DNA from 3 places in the Undibacterium sp. MH2W genome. Region 2 is predicted to be linked to each of the others. Evidence: predicted binding sites of a transcription regulator. Region 2 holds the regulator's gene; each other region holds the start of a gene.
The links. Region 2 encodes LexA, which represses DNA repair genes until DNA is damaged. Its sites were predicted from a motif close to ACTGTATNNNNATACAGT; they were not measured.

Region 1 (7,098 bases), 350 kb from region 2:
TTATATCCATTATGGTTACGCGCATTGGGTGCCAAAGTCGGTAAAGATGTGACGATTGGATCGATCACGCTGAGAGCGCCGGATATGCTGACGATTGCCGATGGCGTGAGCATTGGTAGTGCTGTGAATCTCGAAAATGCACGTGTGCAGCACGGTGAACTCATTCTTGGCACGATTACCCTACAAGAGAATGCTTACGTCGGGTCGTATTCTGTTTTAGAAGGCAATGTCGTACTTGAGGCCAGTGCACACCTAGATGGTCAGTCTGCATTAGCGGATGGCAAGACAGTGCCTGCTGGGCGTATATGGAAAGGCTCGCCAGCAAAAGATGTGAGCGCATTTGACCCGCACTGCTTGCCGCCTCGCCCTCATTTATCTCGCTTACGATCAATCTGTGAGACGGTATTTTTTATCTTTGGCACCTTGTTGATCGGCTCCTTGTTTTTTGTGCCGGTATTCCCGAGTTTTGTCATTATTGACTGGTTTGACAATGCCGACACTTTCCCATGGTTGCAAAGTAGCTCGATACCGTTCCAACTAGGCAAATATTTCATATTGGCGTTCCCTGCGACGGCAATTTTGATTATTTGTACTGCGTTACTCTCGGCTGGAATTCGGTGGTTTATTTTACCAAGACTTAAACCAGGTCTGTACCAAGTACACGGCAATACGTATTGCCAAAAATGGCTCGTGAATCAGATCCAAGAATCAAGCTTGCATGTACTGCACGGTATTTATGCTACGGTCTATGCGCCGTTTTGGTATCGACTGCTGGGCGCGAAGGTGGGCAAAGGAGCGGAAATTTCGACCGCTCTGGGCGTCGTTCCCGATATGCTGACGCTCGGAGATGAAACTTTCATCGCTGATGCGGTGCTACTTGGCGATGAGGAAATTGATGCTGGGTGGATGCAGATGCAGCCAACCGTGATTTCACGTCGTAGCTTTGTGGGTAACGGTGCGTATATCCCGGATGGCACTATCCTGCCAGAGAATGTATTAATTGGTGTACATAGTTGTGCGCCTTCGAATGCGCAAATCCATGCAGGTGATACGTGGTTAGGATCGCCCCCAATCCACCTTCCGGCGCGTGAAGAGACCAAAGGTTTTCCGGAGAATTTGACCTTTAAACCGTCTATAGCAAGGCGGATTGGCCGCGGTTTAGTCGAAACATTCCGCATTATTGCACCGCATGCGATCGTGATTGCGGTTGGTTACACCGTTGTACTCAATCTGATGCCGCTGGCTGGCGATGATCGGTGGATGGAAGTGTTTGTGTACTTGTTGGTGGCAGGACTGTTCTACGGCATTGGTAGTTTTGGATTTGTGTTGGTGCTGAAATGGTTGTTAATTTATCGCTACAAAAAAGCCAGTATGCCGATGTGGACACCGTTTGTTTGGCTCTCAGAGGGCATTACCAACTTGTATGAGGGGATCGCTATCCCGAATTTCATGCGGTACTTACGCGGCACACCTTGGCTTCCTGTTGCGTTTAATTTGCTTGGCTGTCGGATTGGTAAGGGGGTCTATATGGACACGACGGATATTACTGAGTTTGACTGCGTGAGCATCGGCGATCATACCGAAATTAATGCACTTGCTTGTCCTCAGACCCATTTATTTGAAGATCGTGTGATGAAAGTGGATCATGTCGTCATCGGCGAGCGTGTGTATATGGGCGCACGAAGCTCTGTGTTATATGGTGCAGAAGTTGGCAACGATGCCACCCTCGGTGCGCTGACTTTGGTGATGAAAGGTGAATTTATTCCTGCAAAGTCTCATTGGCGAGGCTGTCCAGCAGCAATGACTGGAATATAAACTCATCGTATGGCGTTCTGATGACAATACCTGCGCATTTTTCCTTGTTGATGTGGCCTCATGAGGCACAAACGGCATTGAAATATTTTGCATCAGAGAAAATTATTGTCATTGGGACGCAAACCCCAACATCGATGCTGCGCGATGCCGCTAGGCAGCACCTAAGACTCGTTGTGACGGAATTTTTATCCGCTGCATTGGATATCGCAGCGCACGACCTACGTTTGATCAGCGTCATCGGACAAGGTATCAGAACCGTTGTTCGCGATATGGATCTACAGATTTCCACCAGCCACGAGACAGGTATCTCTGTGGCAGCGATCAGTCGTCTCGGTCAAATTGGCGTCGATTTGATGCGGACGACACTACCCGACGACTGGCAAGACCTTGCAGGGGTCTATTTGGGCGACCAACACACTGCTTCGCTGATCGCCACTCCCCTATCGCTTCAAGCACAACGTTTCTCACAATACTGGACGCAACTGGAAGCGTCACTCAAATGTGCAGGGCTTGGACTGACTGAGTATGAGAATCAGATTCAAGCAGCATATCGATCTCAACTCAGCAATATCCGTACTTTTTCTATCAATACAGTGCCCGAGTACACCGCGAGCCTTGCTATTTCTGGCACTACCGATTTCGCCTAATCATCGGACTCATCACCTTCGGCACATATTTTTACTTGAAAAATGCGCGTTGCCGGCAGTGGTGATGCATTCCATTACCAGTTTGCTTTCGATAAGATAATCAGCCATTTTTTGCAAAACAAAATCTCTAGGTGCCCTGCTTGTACCCCAGTCGAGCAATCGATAACAGGATTAACATGGTAAGCACGCTGACGAAAATCACGACAAACAAATATTTCCCGACGACCTAAACGCATCAAAAAAGAAGTCGGTGCAAATTGCAAACTAAATCGTGTATCAAATGCAGTATCGAGGTGTGCCATAGTGAATCTCCGTGTCGGTTGATAATACAAAAATATCATTCAGGACATCATTGAGAACTTCTTATCTTCATTCAGATTATCGTTTGTCCTTGAAACAGACTTTAACACAAAACACTGTACATGCAATCAGTAGTTACATAAATGTTGCTGATTCCGCACACCCTATTGCTTTCGATAAATGAATAGTAAAAACATTAAAACCCTTACTGGTATTGGTTTTGCAGCCATTGATCGCATTTTATAAAAATTCTTTTTGAAGTTTTAGTCCGCAAACAATATACTGTATATTTAATCAGTATTTAACTTCAAAATGACTCAACTTCATTTACCAACTGACCGCACTCACAGACAGCATGGACTGGAAAGCCGGTATCCAGGTATCTGGCGCGCGTCACAATTAGCCCACGATATGGGGGCAACCATTCACACCGGCTATGTGGCATTAAATCAAGAACTACCCAATGCAGGGTGGCCGCTGGGGCAACTGATTGAAATCCTGATTGATCAATTTGGCACCGCAGAATTAAATTTATTAATGCCCGCATTAGCGCAACTGGATCGCCGTCCAGTCGTTTTGCTTGCGCCACCGTATGTCCCATTTGCATCCGCGTTTCAACGAGGAAGAGACAGCGCCGTTTCACTCCTCTGGATTGCTGGAACGAAGCATAAAGACCATCTATGGGCGGCTGAACAAATTTTGAAAAATGGTAGCTGTGGCGCTTTGCTACTGTGGCAAAAGCAAGTCAATACCGATGTATTGCGGCGTCTACATCTTATGGCGCAAAAATCACAAACCTTGTTTTTTATCATCCGTCCAATGCACGCTGCGCAATCCCCTTCACCGGCTGTCTTAAGGATCGCGCTTATGCCAAAAACCTCTGGAATGCAGGTCAATATTTTGAAGCGTCGAGGAGCAAATAACGACGGACCGCTGTTTTTATATGTGAATGAACACCCCTATTTATCAAACCGCGCAATACAACCTATACAACAACCCATGTTGCAACCAATGGCGGAGATGCCCTTTGGCGCGCGCCGGCAAGATCGACGATCCTCGATCGCTGCCTCGTAAATTGCACGCTTTTCTCGCCCTACACGGTCACGCTTTTAGCAGAGTTAACAATGACATTGCGTACAGAAACAGCCAATACGACCTGGATTGCGGTCCATCTGCCATTCATTGAACTAGAAGCTTTTGTTCCTTGCTGGGAGCATGCATTACCCTCTTCCGCTGTCGTTGTATTGAAGCAAAATCGTGTGATTGCGATGTCGTCCACGGCGGCCTTAGCAGGGGTACGCCTTGGTATGCGACGTGGTGGTGTACAAATGTTGCTTCCTGAAGTCCAGTTTCTTCATCAGGATAGCACTCGTGAAACAGCCGCTTTATCGGCAGCAGCCCTCGCCTTACTCCGATATACACCCCAGGTCAGCATTGCTGAGGACGCTAGTATTGTGCTTGATATTGGTGCCAGCATTCGGCTATTCGGAGGCCTCGCCGCATTGCGTCGCCAGATAAGAGCCACTCTCCGTGCGCTCGGATACAGCACGACCATCGGCTGCGCACCGACCGCAAAAGCAGCCTGGCTCTTTGCCAGAAATGCTGCACAGGGTGGTCGTCAGGGACAATCTTGCTTGCGATCTACGCATCTTTCATCTGCCATTGACCGTCTGTCCGTCCATTTACTCATGGCATCAGCTCAATACCAAGAGTTCTTACAAGGACTCGCCTGCCATCGTCTGTCAGACCTCAGAGCGTTACCACGCGCGGGGTTGCAAAGACGATGTGGTAAAGGTTTATTGGCAGAACTCGATCTTGCTTATTCGCTCACATCACCACCGCACATCTGGGTGGTTGCAGACCATGAATTTATCGCCAAAACGGAATTACCAGATCGTACAGACAATACGGATACATTGTTCGTTTATAGCCGTAGTTTGTTAACGCAACTATTGGGGTGGCTGAACGCGCATCAACTAGCTGTCAAACATGTACATCTTGAGTTGCATCATGAGCGTGGACGTCAGGCGGTGCCACCAAGTCTCTTGGATATTCATTTGGCCGTCGCCACGTGGCAAGAGGCCAATCTGCTACCGCTGTTCAAAGAAAAAATAGCCCATCTACAGCTGTCCGCGGCCGTTATCAGCCTCTCTCTTCGCGCTCCAGAAACGCTACCTCGGGCGCAGTCAAGCGACTCTTTGTTTCCAGAGACCGTCATGAATCCGGCAGATCTTCAGCATTTATTGACGCTATTGGTTGCGCGACTTGGTGCAGATCAGGTCTTGCTTCCCTGTTTTCAGGAAGATCATCGCCCTGAATTCGCCAATCAATGGGTATCGGTAATGACCACCTCAATGGCATCCCGTCCATCCGCTCTATCAATGCCATCGTTACCTCAATCGCTACCGCTCAGGCCAACATGGCTGCTTGTACAAGCAATCGCACTCGAGGTTCGACGACATAAACCTTACTTTGGCTCGGAATTAACGCTGATCTCACCAGCCGAACGAATAGAGGCCGGATGGTGGAGTGATCAGACACAGGTTCGAGACTACTTTGTCGCCATCAGCAAAGAGGATGTACGTTACTGGATTTACCGTGAGCGTGCATCACCTACCGACCTTGCGGAGCCTCTTTGGTTCTTACACGGCATTTTCGGTTAAACCCCACCTTTATCGCTCGTTTATCGCTCATTTTGACTTCAAGCAATCATGCATTCTCTGAATAAGCCTCTCAATAAAACGTTGGCGAGCAGTCTTTTGCCCGACTATGCAGAGCTATTCTGTTTATCCAATTTTAGTTTTCTGCATGGTGCATCGCATGCAGAAGAACTCGTCAAACGCGCAGCGCAACTCGGCTATCAAGCACTGGCAATCACCGATGAATGTTCGTTCGCCGGTATTGTTCGCGCACACGATGAAGCGAAGATACAGCAACTGACGTATCTCGTTGGGACGTATTTCAAACTCACGTCAAGGGACGATCAACATCCCACCCTTACTCTCATTGCCATCGCAACGAACCGGGAAGGATATGGCAATTTATCTGAACTAATCACACTAGGGCGTAGTCGTTGCAGCAAAGGAAGCTACTTGCTGACTCATGAAGACCTAAGTACGCCACCCACCGGCTATGAACATCTCGCAGGACTTCCGGACTGTCTCTTGATTCTGGTCCCAGAGTATCCAGTTCAAACTGGCCTATTGGCATCGCAAGTACGTTGGTGCGCCTCCCTCTTTTCTGGAAGACTGTGGATAGGCTTGAATTTATTGCTCAAGTCAGGCGATTACTATCACCAACAAGGCATCACACATATCGCTACAGAATATGAACTGCCAGTCGTCGCTCTGGGTCATGTTCTGATGCATGTACGCTCACGTAAGCCATTACAAGACACATTAACAGCCATTCGATTAGGAAAACCAGTCGCTGAATGCGGTTATGCTTTGGCTGCGAATGCAGAGCAACATCTGCGTTCACGACTACGACTGGCGAATATTTATCCACCAGAGACCTTAGCAGAAACCATCAACATCGCCAGTCGATGCCATTTTTCACTTGATGAATTACGCTATGAATATCCTGAAGAAGTCATCCCCAAAGGACTCACACCAGCGAGCTATCTTCGTAGCGAGGTCTATGCTGGTGCTGCGCTTCGATATCCTCAAGGTATTTCAGAGCAACTGATAAAAACAATTGAGCACGAACTACATCTCATTAATGAACTTGCCTATGAAGCCTACTTTTTAACAGTACACGACATCGTAAAATTTGCACGTCAACAAGGAATCCTTTGCCAAGGCCGAGGCTCCGCTGCCAATTCCGTTGTTTGCTATTGCTTATACATTACCGAGGTCAACCCTGAGGTTAATAGTCTGTTATTTGAACGCTTCATTTCTAAAGAACGCGGCGAACCACCAGATATTGATGTGGATTTTGAACACCAGCGTCGCGAAGAAGTCATCCAATACATCTATAAAAAATATGGCCCTCATCGCGCAGCACTTGCCGCAGCGGTGCACACCTATCGCCCACGTGGCGCTTTGCGTGAAACGGGAAAAGCCTTAGGGATGGATGAAGCCTTCATCGACATGGCAGCGAAATCACATCACTGGTTTGATAGTAAGCATGACCTGCTTGGACGGTTCACAGAATGCGGACTCGACACCAGCTCAACGCAGGCACAACAATGGGCAAGCCTTGCGACGCAGTTGCTCCGTTTTCCGCGCCACCTGTCGCAACATAGCGGTGGTTTTGTGATTGCGCGGGGGAAGTTATCGAGGTTAGTTCCTATCGAAAATGCCGCCATGAAAGATCGTCGCGTTATTCAATGGGA
Region 2 (7,098 bases):
GATACTGTCACGTTCACTACGACGTCTGTATGCAAAGATACAGAAACAGAGTGATCGCCAACGATCTTCAATGGACCTTGTGGCAAGCGAACTTGCGCTTTTTCAACTGCAACACCTTGCTTAGCCAATGCTTCAGCGATGTCGAAGTTAGTAACGGAACCGAACAAACGGCCATCAACACCCGCTTTTTGAGAGATCTGAACAGTAGAACCTTCCAGTTTCTCGCCTTGCGCTTGTGCTGCTGCCAATTTAGCTGCTGCTGCTTTTTCCAACTCTGCGCGTTTCGCTTCAAATTCAGCGATTGCTGTAGCAGTCGCACGGCGTGCCATGCGTTGTGGAATCAAGAAGTTACGAGCGTAACCGTCTTTCACTTTAACTACATCACCGAGGTTGCCGAGATTAACGACTTTATCCATCAGAATAACTTGCATATTTTTCTCCTAGTACTTGTCGTCAATTACGCTGTGTGCAGATCAGTGTAAGGCAACAACGCTAAATAACGTGCGCGCTTGATCGCTGTATCAACTTGACGTTGGTACAGTGCTTTAGTACCAGTCAAACGTGCTGGCATAATTTTGCCGTTTTCTTGCACGAAATCTTTCAATGTGTCGATATCTTTGTAATCAACTTTTTCTACATGTGCTGCTGTGAAGCGGCAGAATTTTTTGCGTTTGAACAAAGGGTTTTGTTGTTGACGCTTTTGCTTCAATTTGCTTTTATCAAATTTTTTACCGAATGCCATGTTAGGCTCCTAATCTAGTAAATGTGCCCCGATTTCATTCACATGAAACACGAGACTTTTGCTGTTGCGATTTCTGCGTGCTAAAAATCCAGTCAATTCAATTTCAACATCTAGCGGCAAATCGTGAAATGCTCTCGAAATATTTCCAGCTGCCTGGGCATTCATTTCAAGCTCGACGACCCGCTCAATGTTCGCTTCTCGCTGAAGTGACCGATGCATCAACACTGCTGCTGCAATTGGCACTCCTGCTGGCGTGTATCGCAATGCTGATTTCTCAATAATGCGCGCCACAAGCTTTAATTGATTCACTCTCTTCTTATACGACCTTTTTCAAATCAAAATTAAGCAGCTGGTGCTTCGACGCGCTGTGCTTTCGCTGCGTCTTCTTTCTGAACTGCTTTCATCATTGGTGATGGAGCTGTTTCAGCTTTTTTCATTTTGACTGTCAGGTGACGCAGAACAGCATCATTGAATTTGAATGCTGTTTCCAGCTCAAGCAATGTTTCTGCATCGCACTCAATGTTCATGCAAACATAGTGTGCTTTAGCCAATTTTTGAATCATGTAAGCCAATTGACGACGGCCCCAGTCTTCAACGCGGTGAACCTGACCACCACGTGCAACAACGCTAGCTTTGTAACGTTCGATCATTGCAGGAACTTGCTCGCTTTGATCGGGATGTACGATAAATACGATTTCATAATGACGCATATATTCTCCTTGTGGACAATAAAAATAGCCTGCCTCGGCGTCAAGACGAGTGCAGGAAGAGGAAAGCCGATGATAATAACCCACTTTTTCGATTTATTCAATTACTTCAAGCACATGCCTACGCAGACACCCTAAAAAAGGACTTTTTTTAAAAATTTCCTTGCACATCGAACGCCACTGTATAAAAATACAGACTGTTTATACATACAGCGCTATTATCGGCGCCGCACGCTTATGCTCAAGCTCACTAATCGCCAGGAACAAATCCTGAACCTGATAAAAGACGCCATCCAAAATACGGGCTTCCCCCCAACCAGGGCAGAGATCGCCACAGAGCTTGGCTTTCGGTCCACCAACGCCGCCGAAGAACATTTGCAAGCGTTAGCCAGAAAAGGCGTTATTGAAATTGCAGCAGGCACATCCCGTGGCATCAAGCTACTTGAGTCTGATCTATCAAGCCACATTACAGGTGCCACATTTAACTTACCTCATCCAGCGAGCATGCAGTTATCCATCCCGCTGGTTGGTCGCGTTGCTGCAGGCTCACCTATCCTCGCCAGCGAGCACATTGAAGCAAGCTACCAAGTCGATCCTGCATTATTTTCTGCCAAGCCAGACTTTTTACTGAAAGTCAGAGGAATGTCGATGCGTGACGCTGGCATTTTGGATGGTGATTTATTAGCAGTAAAAAAGGCTGATAGCGCTAGAAATGGGCAAATTATTGTTGCTCGCCTGGGCGATGATGTCACCGTTAAGCGCTACAAAAAAACAGGCAACCATATTGAGCTTATTCCCGAAAACCCGGACTACTCCATCATCAAAATCAATGACCAAGACGCCGATTTTTACCTAGAGGGCCTTGCCGTAGGACTCATGAGAAATTGGGTTTAACCGCCCTTCGTCACTGGACACTCATCTTTCGAACGGAGCAACGCGACTGAATCAAGCAAGTGCCAAGTAAAAAAGCCCGAATTCTTGAAGTGAACCCTCAAAGTTGGACGGCTTTTACTACGTTTTACCGGCCTGAGTTCTGTACTGTACAGGACTCAGGCCGTTTAGTTTTAACTTAATCCGGTCATGGTTGTAATAACGAATATATTCATGCAGTGTCTTTTCCAGTTCCGACACGGTTGAGAATTTATTCGTGTAAAAACATTCCGATTTTAAGGTTCCAAAAAAGCTTTCCATCTCGGCGTTATCTAGGCAGTTACCCTTCCTCGACATGCTGATACGCATGCCTCGCTGTTTCAGTCGCATTTGATAGGCAGCCATTTGATATTGCCAGCCCTGATCGGAATGTAGAATTGGCTTATCCTCCTTATTCAGTCGCTTCATTGCCTTGGTGAGCATATTGTCTACCAGTTCAAACTTCGGACTTTTGGCGATCTGGTACGAAACGATTTCCCCGTTATACAAATCGAGTATTGGCGAAAGGTATAACTTGCTTCCTTCGATATTGAATTCCGTCACATCCGTAACCCATTTTTGGTTGGGGCGCTTGGCCTGAAACCGCCGTTTCAATAAGTCGTGCGCTACACGCCCAACGTTGCCCATATAAGACTTGTATCGCTGACGCCGAATCTGGGATTTCAAGCCCAGATTCTGCATAAGCCTAAACACCGTCTTATGATTGACGTGAGTACCTTCATTCGACAAGGTCATGTGAACGCGGCGATACCCGTAACGGCCTTTGTGCTTCTTATAGACAGCTTTGATTCTTTCTTTCAACGCTGAGTGCCGGTCTGGCGCTGTCGCTACCTGCATTTGATAGTAATAGGTGCTTCGCGCTAAGCCGGCAACCTTCAGAAGCACAGCTAACTGGAATTGCTGCCTTAATCCTGTGACGACTCTGGCTTTGCCTGCCGTGTCGCCTTCTGCAAGGTTAAGGCTCTCCGCTTTTTTAAATAGGCTACTTCTGCCCGCAGCTGTTCGTTCTCTTCAATGAGTTGCTCGTAGCTCTTTGACTTGTCGTCTGGAGGCGGCTTAGCCTTGTCGCGTTTTGTTGTCTTCAAGGGAGGTCTACCTTTAGATTGTGATTGTAAGGCATCTATACCTCGATCACGGGCAATACGCAACCATTGAGCAATAAGCGACGTCGTGTGGATTCGGAACCGCTTCGCCGCCTCTCGATGAGATATTCCCTCATCCAAAACGGCTTGTAGCACCTTCTTTTTGAACAAGTATGTATATGACTTATGACGTTCTCTAGCTGCGAGTCCTGCTTCTCCTTCTAACTGATATTGGTCTAGCCATTTGCGAACCATGGTCGTATCAATTCCAAACAAGCGCCCGATAGTATTCCGCCCCATACCCCGATCAATGTACGCCTTAACCACCTTAATTCGAAATTCCTTTGTATATTTGGTCATAAAAAATGCCCCCGAAAAATTTGGAACGATGTCCAACTTTTCGGGGGCACTTCATGAGAGCCGGGCTTTTTTGTTTGGTGCCATGTGAAAGAAATGGCGCAAAGAGGTAAGCCTCCTTGCCTTCAACACACTCAGTGCTTGACCACCGTTGATTCAACAGATGCTGGGTCAACTGGTGCTGCTGCAGCAACAGCAACTTCAGTGTCAGTCAACGGCTCTGGTTGACGCTCCAAAGCAATCTCAAGCACTTTATCAATCCAACGCACCGGAACAATTTCCAGTTTGTTTTTGACGTTGTCAGGGATTTCAGCTAAATCTTTTGCATTCTCTTCAGGAATCAAGACTGTCTTGATTCCACCACGATGTGCTGCAAGTAATTTTTCCTTCAATCCACCAATTGGCAAGACTTCACCACGCAATGTGATTTCGCCTGTCATCGCAACATCCGCACGCACGGGAATCCCTGTGAACACAGATACCAACGCCGTCGTCATCGCAATACCAGCTGACGGTCCATCCTTAGGCGTCGCACCCTCGGGAACGTGAATGTGAATGTCACTTTTCTCGAACACGTCCGCCTTGATGCCGAGGCGTTTTGCGCGACTGCGCACGACCGTACGCGCTGCTTCAATCGACTCTTTCATTACATCGCCCAAGGTACCTGTACGAATGACGCCACCTTTACCCGGCATTGATACAGCTTCAATGGTTAACAGATCGCCACCCACCTCGGTCCAAGCTAAACCCACAACTTGACCAATCTGATTTTCCTTCACTGCAACACCAAAGTCATAGCGGCGTACACCGAGATACTTATCGAGATTTTTCGATGTGATTGTCGCCTTTTTCTCATTTTTCTTGAGCAAAAGCATTTTCACGACTTTACGACAAATCTTCGAAATTTCTCGCTCAAGCGAACGCACACCTGCTTCTCTAGTGTAATAGCGAATAATGTCACGTATTGCACTTTCAGCTACGCTAATTTCAGATTCCTGCAAACCATTATTTTTGATTTGCTTTTGCAACAAATATCGCTGAGCAATGCTGGTTTTTTCGTCTTCGGTATAGCCCGACAAACGAATGACCTCCATACGGTCCAACAGCGCGGCTGGAATGTTGTACGAGTTGGACGTCGCAACAAACATCACATCCGACAAATCAAAATCAACTTCGATATAGTGATCAGAGAAAGTATGGTTCTGCTCAGGATCAAGCACCTCTAATAAGGCGGACGATGGATCACCACGGAAGTCCGCACCCATTTTGTCCACCTCATCGAGCAGGAACAATGGATTGCGTACGCCCACTTTTGCCAGACTCTGCAAAATCTTCCCTGGCATCGAACCAATATAGGTTCGACGGTGACCGCGAATCTCTGCTTCATCACGCACACCACCCAAGGCCATGCGAACAAACTTACGGTTCGTTGCACGTGCAATGGATTGACCCAGCGATGTTTTACCCACACCTGGCGGCCCAACTAAACACAAGATCGGTGCTTTGAGCTTATCAACGCGTTGCTGAACTGCAAGATACTCAAGAATGCGCTCTTTCACCTTTTCGAGACCATAATGCTCGTCTTCGAGCACCTTCTCTGCGTTCGTCAGATCATTGTTGACCTTGGATTTTTTCTTCCAAGGCAAACCAACGATGGTATCGATGTAATTTCTCACCACAGTCGCCTCAGCGGACATAGGGGACATCATCTTTAATTTTTTGAGCTCATTAAGGGCCTTGTCGCGAGCCTCTTTCGGCATTTTGGCAGCGATAATCTTCTTTTCGAGTTCATCGATGTCAGCGCCCTCTTCACCCTCGCCCAGCTCTTTCTGAATCGCTTTTACTTGCTCATTGAGATAGTACTCGCGCTGAGACTTCTCCATTTGACGCTTAACGCGTCCACGGATACGCTTCTCCACTTGCAGAATATCAAGTTCACCCTCAAGCTGCCCCAGCAAATGTTCGAGACGTTTCGCGACGCTAAATATCTCCAAAATCACCTGCTTTTGCTCAAGCTTTAGCGGCAGATGTGCGGCAATTGTATCGGCCAAGCGACCCGCATCATCAATACCAGACAATGACGCCAGAATTTCAGGTGGAATTTTTTTATTGAGTTTTACATACTGGTCAAACTGCTGAACAATGGCACGACGCATTGCCTCTACTTCAGAGTCATCCTCCTCGATAGCAGCAACAGGCGTCAAATCCGCTGTAAAGTGAGATTCAGAGTCGTGAATCTTATGAATACGGGCGCGCTGCGCACCCTCTACCAACACCTTCACTGTGCCATCGGGCAACTTCAACATTTGCAAGATATTGGCCACGCAGCCGATTTCATAAATGTCATCAGCAGATGGTTCATCTTTTGCCGCTGCTTTTTGTGCAGCGAGCATAATACTTTTTCCTTGATCCATTGCTGCTTCCAAAGCCTTAATAGACTTTGGACGTCCTACAAACAGCGGAATCACCATATGGGGGAATACAACCACATCACGCAACGGCAACAGAGGCAGTTGGATTTGCTCGGAATTCAGAGTAGTCGTCATGGCGCACCTTTCGTAAATACTAGTTGTTAATGTTGGCGCACAAGGCTAAAACACAAGCCCATCTTTAGAAAAAACAATAAAAAAAGCCACGCAGAGTGGGTCTCCGGGTAGCTTTGCGATTGAAGCTATAGATTATTTGGTCTTATTCTACTGCGAATCAAAAAAGATCGCACAACTCACATAAAAAAAAGGGGATAAACCCCTTTTTTTCCAACAGAACATAGTAAAACTATCAAGCCTTACGCACCTGATACTTTTGGTTGATCCTGATAAATCAACAGCGGTTTTGCACCATGAGAAATCGTTCCCTCGTCAATCACCACTTTTTCAACATTTTGATGACTTGGAAGGTCATACATCACGTCTAATAACGCATGCTCAAGAATAGAACGCAACCCGCGCGCACCAGTTTTACGGGCAATCGCTTTTTTCGCAATCGCCTGCAGGGCAGCAGGACGAATCTCTAATTCAGTGCCTTCCATTTCGAGCAATTTCGCGTACTGCTTGATCAATGCGTTTTTCGGCTCCACCAAAATTTGAATTAAGGCCGCTTCATCCAATTCATTTAAGGTAGCAATAACCGGTAAGCGACCAACCAATTCAGGGATCAGACCAAATTTGATCAAATCTTGCGGCTCAGCATCCTGCATTACTTCGCTCGCACTCTTTTCAGTTTGACTCTTAACACTCGCCGAGAAACCAATGCTACTACGCTCAGAACGATCAGAAATAAT
Region 3 (7,098 bases), on a different contig from region 2:
AATATCGTTTTTCATCCGAAAGAACTGACTAACTTTACGATGCACATCTGCTTTCAACGCAACGCCAAAGGCTTGCGATTGCAAAAGGCGTTTAATGCCGGCCTCACAAGCGTCAAACTCAAGCAATTCGAAAATCAATATTTCGGGCAGCTTCCTCATGCGGCCAGTAGCAATGAGTCGCAATGAGTGGCAATGAGTGGCGATCGATAACATGCACAAGCCACATAAGGCCAGTCATGTCAGTCGGGAACAATCTCCCCGCCCCACCGTCATCACCAATCAGTAAATAAAACGCCCTGCGTTCCTCGCCACTGTCGACGAGCGTCACTTTCTTTGATCAACGTTCCAGCCCTGACTCCTAGTAACCGGAACTTATGTTCAAGCGGAATGCGGCGCAGACATTCACCAGCGGCTTTGCGGATCACAGCATGATCGGCTGTGGCTGCCGATAAGGTCATGTCACGCGTCGAAATACGAAAATCTTGATACCGAATCTTGATGCCAACGGTTTCACAGCGGTATCCTTTTCTTTTCAAATCATCAGCCAGCCGCGTACACAAGTTCGTGAAAATACCTGTCAGCGTCTCGCGATCGGTCACAGCATGCAAATCACGTTCAAAGGTCACTTCGCGGCTAATCACTTTGGGCTCTGAATAGGTCACTACGTCACGGTGATCGATGCCACGCGCCGCGTTATAAAGCCAGTTTGCATAGTTAGCGCCAAAATGATCCTGCAACAGTCCAGGGTTGGCCGCTGCTAATTCACCCACGGTAAGAATCCCCAGCAAAGCAAGACGCTCTGCCGACTTGGGACCAATACCATTTACCTTTTTGACAGACAACGGCCAAATGCGCGTTTCAACATCGTCCATTGAGAGAATCGTCAGCCCATCTGGTTTATCCAAATCAGAACCAATTTTTGCCAACAACTTATTCGGTGCGATACAAATAGAGCATCTCAAGCCCGTGGATTCAAAGACCGCATTTTTTAAGCGTTGTGCAAGACGATGTGTTTCTTCAGGATGGTCCGTCAAATCGATGTAAATTTCATCGATGCCGCGATTTTCAATCTGCGGCGCAATCTGGGCGACGGCTTCTTTGAATGTCGCGGAAAAATGTCGGTAAGAATCAAAATCGGTAGGCAGTAAATACATCTCGGGCGCTATTTTTGCGGCTTTCATGATGCCCATGGCGGAATGGACGCCCAGCGCGCGGGCCTCATAGGTGGAAGTGGTGGCGACGCCGCGCCCCACGTAGTCTTTTAACCGAGAAAAAATGCGGGTACCGTCCGCCTGCACCACGGGCTGATGCGACGCACCGCCGCCAATCAGCACAGGTTGTCCACGCAACTCTGGATATTTCAACAGCTCAACGGACGCATAAAACGCATCCATATCCAAATGAGCAATACGTCGGGCCAGAGTGGTTGCCATGGTCAAGAATCAATACGCAAAAACAAAGGGGCAGCGCGTGTGGCTTTTGATGACGAATGTCATGCGGATGCAACGCTGCCGGTTCAAAATACAGCCTAGGTCTCCCTATTTTAGCTGATTTTCTGATTTTTACTGTACAAATAATCAGTTATTTGATCTAACAGCCATCTTTCAATCATCCAGACCGCATCCGATACGGTTCCTGCCAGCAACGCCACAGCGACAAAACACTGGCACAAGACGAATAGCACCCTTAATAAGAACGACAATGGCAATGACAAAGCGTAAAAATTAGGTCACTATTTCAGTATTACTATCTTTTGTTTTCCATCATGAAAAAAATTCTTCATTTACTCGCCGGCCTCGCTTTGACTCTTGGTATCAGCACTGCACACGCTGATTTAATGCATCCGTATGACGAAAGCGCCGATGCGCAGGCGATGATCACCAAAGCGTTATCTGAAGCCAAAACCGGCAACAAAGATGTTCTCGTCATCTTTGGCGCGAACTGGTGCAAGGATTGCTTGGAATTAAATAAGTCCATGCAAGGCCAAAGCGCACCCTTGATTGCCAGCAAGTTTGTGGTGGTGAAAGTGAATGTCGGCCAATTTGACAAAAATCTCGATCTGGCAGCGAGTTATGGCAATCCGATTAAAAAAGGGATTCCGGCCGCCGTCGTTTTAAAGCCTGACAACTCGGTGCTGTACGCATCGAAAGGCGGTGAGCTGTCCAACGCACGCCGCATGAGCGAGCAAGGTGTGTATGATTTCTTTAATCAGATCGTCTCACAACGTCAGTAATCGTTCAGTGTAGCTTTCATGAATTGGGGCATGGCGACCAGACACTGTCCCATTCCAGACCGCACCGCGCATGTCTGCGAATGGCAGTGGCATCACCGCCCCGCCGACCAACTAGGGCGACGAGTCAACTTATGCGTGAACATCCGGCCATGATGACGGGCGACACCTCGCCCTCCCCAGCTCCGTCGTTAGAGGAACTCGAAAAGAGTCACGCCTTACTCAATAATTTCTCGCGCTGTCTTCCCGGTATTTTTTTTCAGTTTCAACGCTATTCCGAGCAGCATTTTCTTTTTCCGTTTGTGAGCGAGGGCGCGCGCGAGATTTTTGAAGTCAGCCCGGAAGCATTGCTCAATGATGCGACGATTTTGTACCGCAAGATTCACCCCGATGACTTGGTCAGATTAATTAGCGGTATTCGCGAGTCGGCGGCCGAGCTGACGATCTGGCACCACGAATACCGCATTATTCGTAACGACGGTACAGAACGCTGGCTCGTGGGCGATGCGACCCCAGAGCGCATGCCTGACGGCAGTGTGTTGTGGCATGGTTTTATCAGTGACAACACCGAACGCAAACAAACAGAACAACAATTACTCGCCGCGCAACAACAAATGCGGCTAGTGATGAAAGCCTCCAACCAAGGTTTGTACGATATCAATATCCAATCTGGTGCGGGAACGTTTAGCCAAGAATACATGCAAATGCTCGGCTATAACGCCGACGATTTTCCGGATCCCGCCCATTTCTGGGACTACTTTTGGGCCGAAGGTGTCCATCCCGATGATGTTGCTGGTCTAAGAAAAGCGTACCAAGCACATTTTGCCTCACGGGGTGCGGTGGATTATCACGCCGAATTCCGACAAAAAAATAAATTTGGTCAATGGCGATGGGTGATGTCGATGGGTGCAGTCGTCGAGTGGGACGCCAATGACCGTGCCGTTCGAATGATGGGAACACACATTGACATTACCGAGCGCAAACAGATCGAAGAAGAACTACTGCAAAATCAAGAATTACTCAGCGCCAGCAAAAATCGTTATAAAAAATTAGCAAAAGAATTAGAAATTCTCATCGCCAATGCGCCTGTTGGAATCATGTTTGTCTGCGATGATGTCATCGTCAGGGCCAATCAGGCGCTGGCTGAATTGTGCCATTTCCATAATGCACAATCGATGATCGGCGTAAAAACGGCATTTTTATACCGCCATATGGCAGACCAAGAAGCGTTTCGCAAAGCCATCATCCCTAAATTAATCGCTGACGAATTAATCGAGTTGGAATGGCAGTTATACCGTGCCGATGGTGAACCATTCATCGCTCGCGTTGCGGGGCGCGCCTTGTCTGCAGAAACCTACCACCAAGGTACGGTATGGATGATTGAAGACATCACAGAACAACGTCAGATGCTCGACGCCCTACGTGATAGCGAAAGTCGATTGCAACGGCTCATGAATTCAAGCCTCATTGGCATCATCCACGGCAATCAACAAAAGCACTTGGTCGATGTGAACCACGTGTTCTGTCAATTATGTGGTTATTCGCGTGAAGAGATATTGAACGAACATTTTTTCTGGCGCCATCTCATGTCAGAAGCCGATCAATATACATGCATTCAAGCCTATAACGAATTGATGAACAACGGTGCCACGGCTGCCTTTGAAATCATGCTCAAGCACGCTGATGGTCACCAAATTCCAGTGCTGGTGGGTGTTAACCACCTCGAAAATTCTCGACAAGAGTGGGTGGCGTTTACGCTCGACATCAGTGATCGCTTACGGATGCATCAGCTCAAAACCGAATTTATTTCTGTCGTTAGCCATGAACTTCGGACGCCCTTGACTTCGATTCGCGGATCGTTAGGCTTGCTCGAATCCGGTGTCGCCGGTCCCTTATCCAGCGAAGCACAACAGTTGGTGCGCATTGCGAACTCCAACAGTAAACGTCTCATCAGTTTGGTCAACGATATTCTCGATATGGATAAATTGGCCAATGGCAAAATGGAGATCAAATCGGAGCCTATTGATTTGGTGCCACTGGTCCATCACGCCATCGAGGTCAATAGCACCTATGCGAGCCATCTGGGCGTTTCATTGGTAGCAGAGATCGCCCCTGCACTGCACCAAGCGTGGTGTCTCGGCGATGCCGATCGCCTGATGCAAGTGATGGCAAATTTACTCTCCAATGCCGCGAAATTTTCGCCGGAGGGAGAGCGAGTGATCGTCCGCTTATCGCAGGCCGATGAGGTCTACCGGATTGCCGTGTGCGACCATGGCACAGGAATTCCCTTCGAGTTTCAGACCCATTTATTTGAACCCTTTACGCAAGCCGATAGCACCAACACGCGCAGACAGGGCGGCACAGGTCTAGGACTGTCGATCACGAAAACACTCATTGAAAAAATGCGTGGCGAGATCTTCTTCGATAGCTGCCCCGATAAAGGTACAACCTTCTGGTTTCATTTACCCATCCATGCAATGAACCACGCAGCACATTAACAAAGAAAGATTGACGTCCTATGCCCTTGGTCGTTGAATGAGTTGATCACGATACTCCGCGGGACTGCAATGGGTCCAGCGTTTAAAGGCGCGACGAAAACTGCGAGCGTCTGAATAGCCGAGTTGGGCAGCAATGTCGTCGAGGCTGTGTGCGGACTGCAGCAGACGTTTGGCGCGGTCAATCCGCACGCCTTCTGTAATCTGGAAGTACGATGTTCCCTCGCGGGCTAACAATCGCTGCAACGAACGTGGGCTCATCCGTAATGCGGCGGCCATTTCATCGACCGTACGAAATTCACATTGCTGGGCAATCAACATACGCAATAAACTTTGTCGTCCCAATGCACCAACGGCAGCAAGTTCTTGCTCACAGGCGCGCTGCGCCGATTGCACCTGAGCGGCATCAGGTGCAGACAATGGCAGCGCCAGCACCTCATTCGACAGCATCACACGGTTGCTATCTGCCCCCATCAGCACCGGGCAACCAAACATCTGTTCAAACAGCGGTCGCTTCAGTGGCAAATGCAATCGCAACTGCACTTGAACCAAATGAAACGATGGCCCCGCCAACTGATGCGCGGCATTGACCGCGGTCAGTAAGTGATCGATCGACAAAAAATCGTGAAGCTCCGCATCGTCAAACAAAGAATGCGCAACCAGTGCGGAATACGGTGTCCCGCTTTCAAACTGTAGGTGCACCATGGACCCAGCAATGAGTTGAAATTCGAGACCAAACTGCAATGCGTCCATCAAGGTCGGTTGTGCAGCCATCCCCAGTGCCATTTGTCCCAGTTGCGGTAACGATTTACGCGCCCCCGACCACAAACACAGTTCATCGCCTCCCATCTGGCGGGCGCGCAGCCATCCTTCGCGTGCTTGAAGATAGTTGATCCGTGAATTGGGGGTAACGGCGTCGCAGACGAGCTCCCGCCCTTCGGCACAATCGCTGTTTTCTTTAGTGAAGGCCGGGAACAGATCTGTCAGATTCCACTGTTGCTCACGAGCAATCGCCAGCAATCCGCTAAAAGGATACGCTGGAAAAATGGCATCTTGCACCGATAACACCGGCGCCATCGCGTCAGCATTGGAATGGGTCATTCGATTTTCACTTTATACGGGGCGATCTAGCGCGTCCACGTACTGCGTTTGTGTAACGGGTACAACATGGCAGCAAATGTCCTTACTTTATGCGAACGGGCGTACTAATATCATTGCACTCCTGTCGTCGCTTCATGCAATGCAGAGCATTAACGTACAGGGTTCTACGAGAAGCAGCAACACTGCAGTGCAGCAAATAATAAGATGGCATCGAGAAGCGTTGATAACACATGACGATCAACGAATGACCATCGTCAATCAACATGGAGACAACATGAACGACATCAGCGACTACATCGTGGTCGGCGGAGGCGCGGGAGGATGCGCTGTCGCCGGACGCCTCACAGAAGATCCAACTATCCATGTCACCGTCTTAGAAGCGGGTGGCGGTGGTGACAGCTGGGTGGTCAACACGCCCATTGGTGTGGTCGCAATGCTACCGACCAAGATCAACAATTGGGCCTTTGAAACGGTGCCTCAGCCAGGGTTGAATGGTCGACGCGGCTATCAGCCACGCGGGAAAATGCTGGGTGGTTCGTCAGGCCTGAATGCCATGGTGTATATCCGCGGTCACCGTTCTGACTACGATCACTGGGCCGCTTTAGGCAACACCGGATGGTCGTATGACGATGTACTGCCCTATTTTAAACATTCTGAAAACAATGAAACGCATGGCGGTCAGTTCCATGGTCAATCTGGCCCACTGCGGGTAAGTGAATTACGCAGCGACAATCCATTTCAACAATTGTATGTCGAGGCAGGGAAGCAAGCGGGATTTCCAATCAATCCTGATTTTAATGGTCCAGAACAAGAAGGGATCGGCATCTATCAAGTGACGCAGCATGAAGGCGAACGCTGGACCGCGGCTCGCGGCTATCTGCGACCACACATCGGGCAACGCGCGAATTTGCGCGTCGAAACAGGGTGCCATGTCACCAAAATTATTTTTGAAGGTAAGCGTGCCGTTGGGGTACAACTACGCCAAAACGGACAGCTCAAAACACTCCGCGCAAACAAAGAAGTGTTGCTGGCAGCGGGCGCTTTTCAAAGTCCACAGTTATTGATGCTCTCGGGTGTGGGCGACGCGACGGCGTTACAAGCAATGGGCATCCCTGTCGTTCATCATCTGCCAGGTGTCGGACAGAATTTACAAGATCATCCTGACTTTGTCTTTAAGTACCGCGCCAAGAGCTTGGATCTGCTCGGCATCAGCGCTGGTGGCAGTGTTCGGATGCTGCGCGAGTTCCGCCGTTATCAAACCGAGCGCCGTGG

Region 1: a site for LexA is predicted at 3,044-3,061, ahead of imuA (translesion DNA synthesis-associated protein ImuA). Genes of this name have one in related genera too.
Region 3: a site for LexA is predicted at 1,565-1,582, ahead of ACO0K2_RS05130 (DNA polymerase Y family protein). Genes of this name have one in related genera too.

Annotation. Positions count from the first base shown of each region.
Region 1 is NZ_JBMPPA010000003.1:369,029-376,126, reverse strand. It holds gene ACO0K2_RS09610 (Pls/PosA family non-ribosomal peptide synthetase) at 1-1,815, shown strand, start outside; gene ACO0K2_RS09605 (4'-phosphopantetheinyl transferase family protein) at 1,836-2,462, shown strand; gene ACO0K2_RS09600 (hypothetical protein) at 2,537-2,764, opposite strand; gene imuA (translesion DNA synthesis-associated protein ImuA) at 3,075-3,836, shown strand; gene ACO0K2_RS09590 (Y-family DNA polymerase) at 3,887-5,425, shown strand; gene ACO0K2_RS09585 (error-prone DNA polymerase) at 5,474-7,098, shown strand, end outside.
Region 2 is NZ_JBMPPA010000003.1:23,440-30,537, reverse strand. It holds gene rplI (50S ribosomal protein L9) at 1-431, opposite strand, end outside; gene rpsR (30S ribosomal protein S18) at 458-742, opposite strand; gene priB (primosomal replication protein N) at 752-1,051, opposite strand; gene rpsF (30S ribosomal protein S6) at 1,084-1,452, opposite strand; gene lexA (transcriptional repressor LexA) at 1,687-2,343, shown strand; partial or broken gene ACO0K2_RS08060 (IS3 family transposase) at 2,461-3,821, opposite strand; gene lon (endopeptidase La) at 3,953-6,364, opposite strand; gene clpX (ATP-dependent Clp protease ATP-binding subunit ClpX) at 6,604-7,098, opposite strand, start outside.
Region 3 is NZ_JBMPPA010000002.1:157,111-164,208, reverse strand. It holds gene ACO0K2_RS05135 (substrate-binding periplasmic protein) at 1-186, shown strand, start outside; gene ACO0K2_RS05130 (DNA polymerase Y family protein) at 273-1,433, opposite strand; gene ACO0K2_RS05125 (thioredoxin family protein) at 1,766-2,233, shown strand; gene ACO0K2_RS05120 (PAS domain-containing sensor histidine kinase) at 2,365-4,728, shown strand; gene ACO0K2_RS05115 (helix-turn-helix domain-containing protein) at 4,747-5,826, opposite strand; gene ACO0K2_RS05110 (GMC family oxidoreductase) at 6,101-7,098, shown strand, end outside.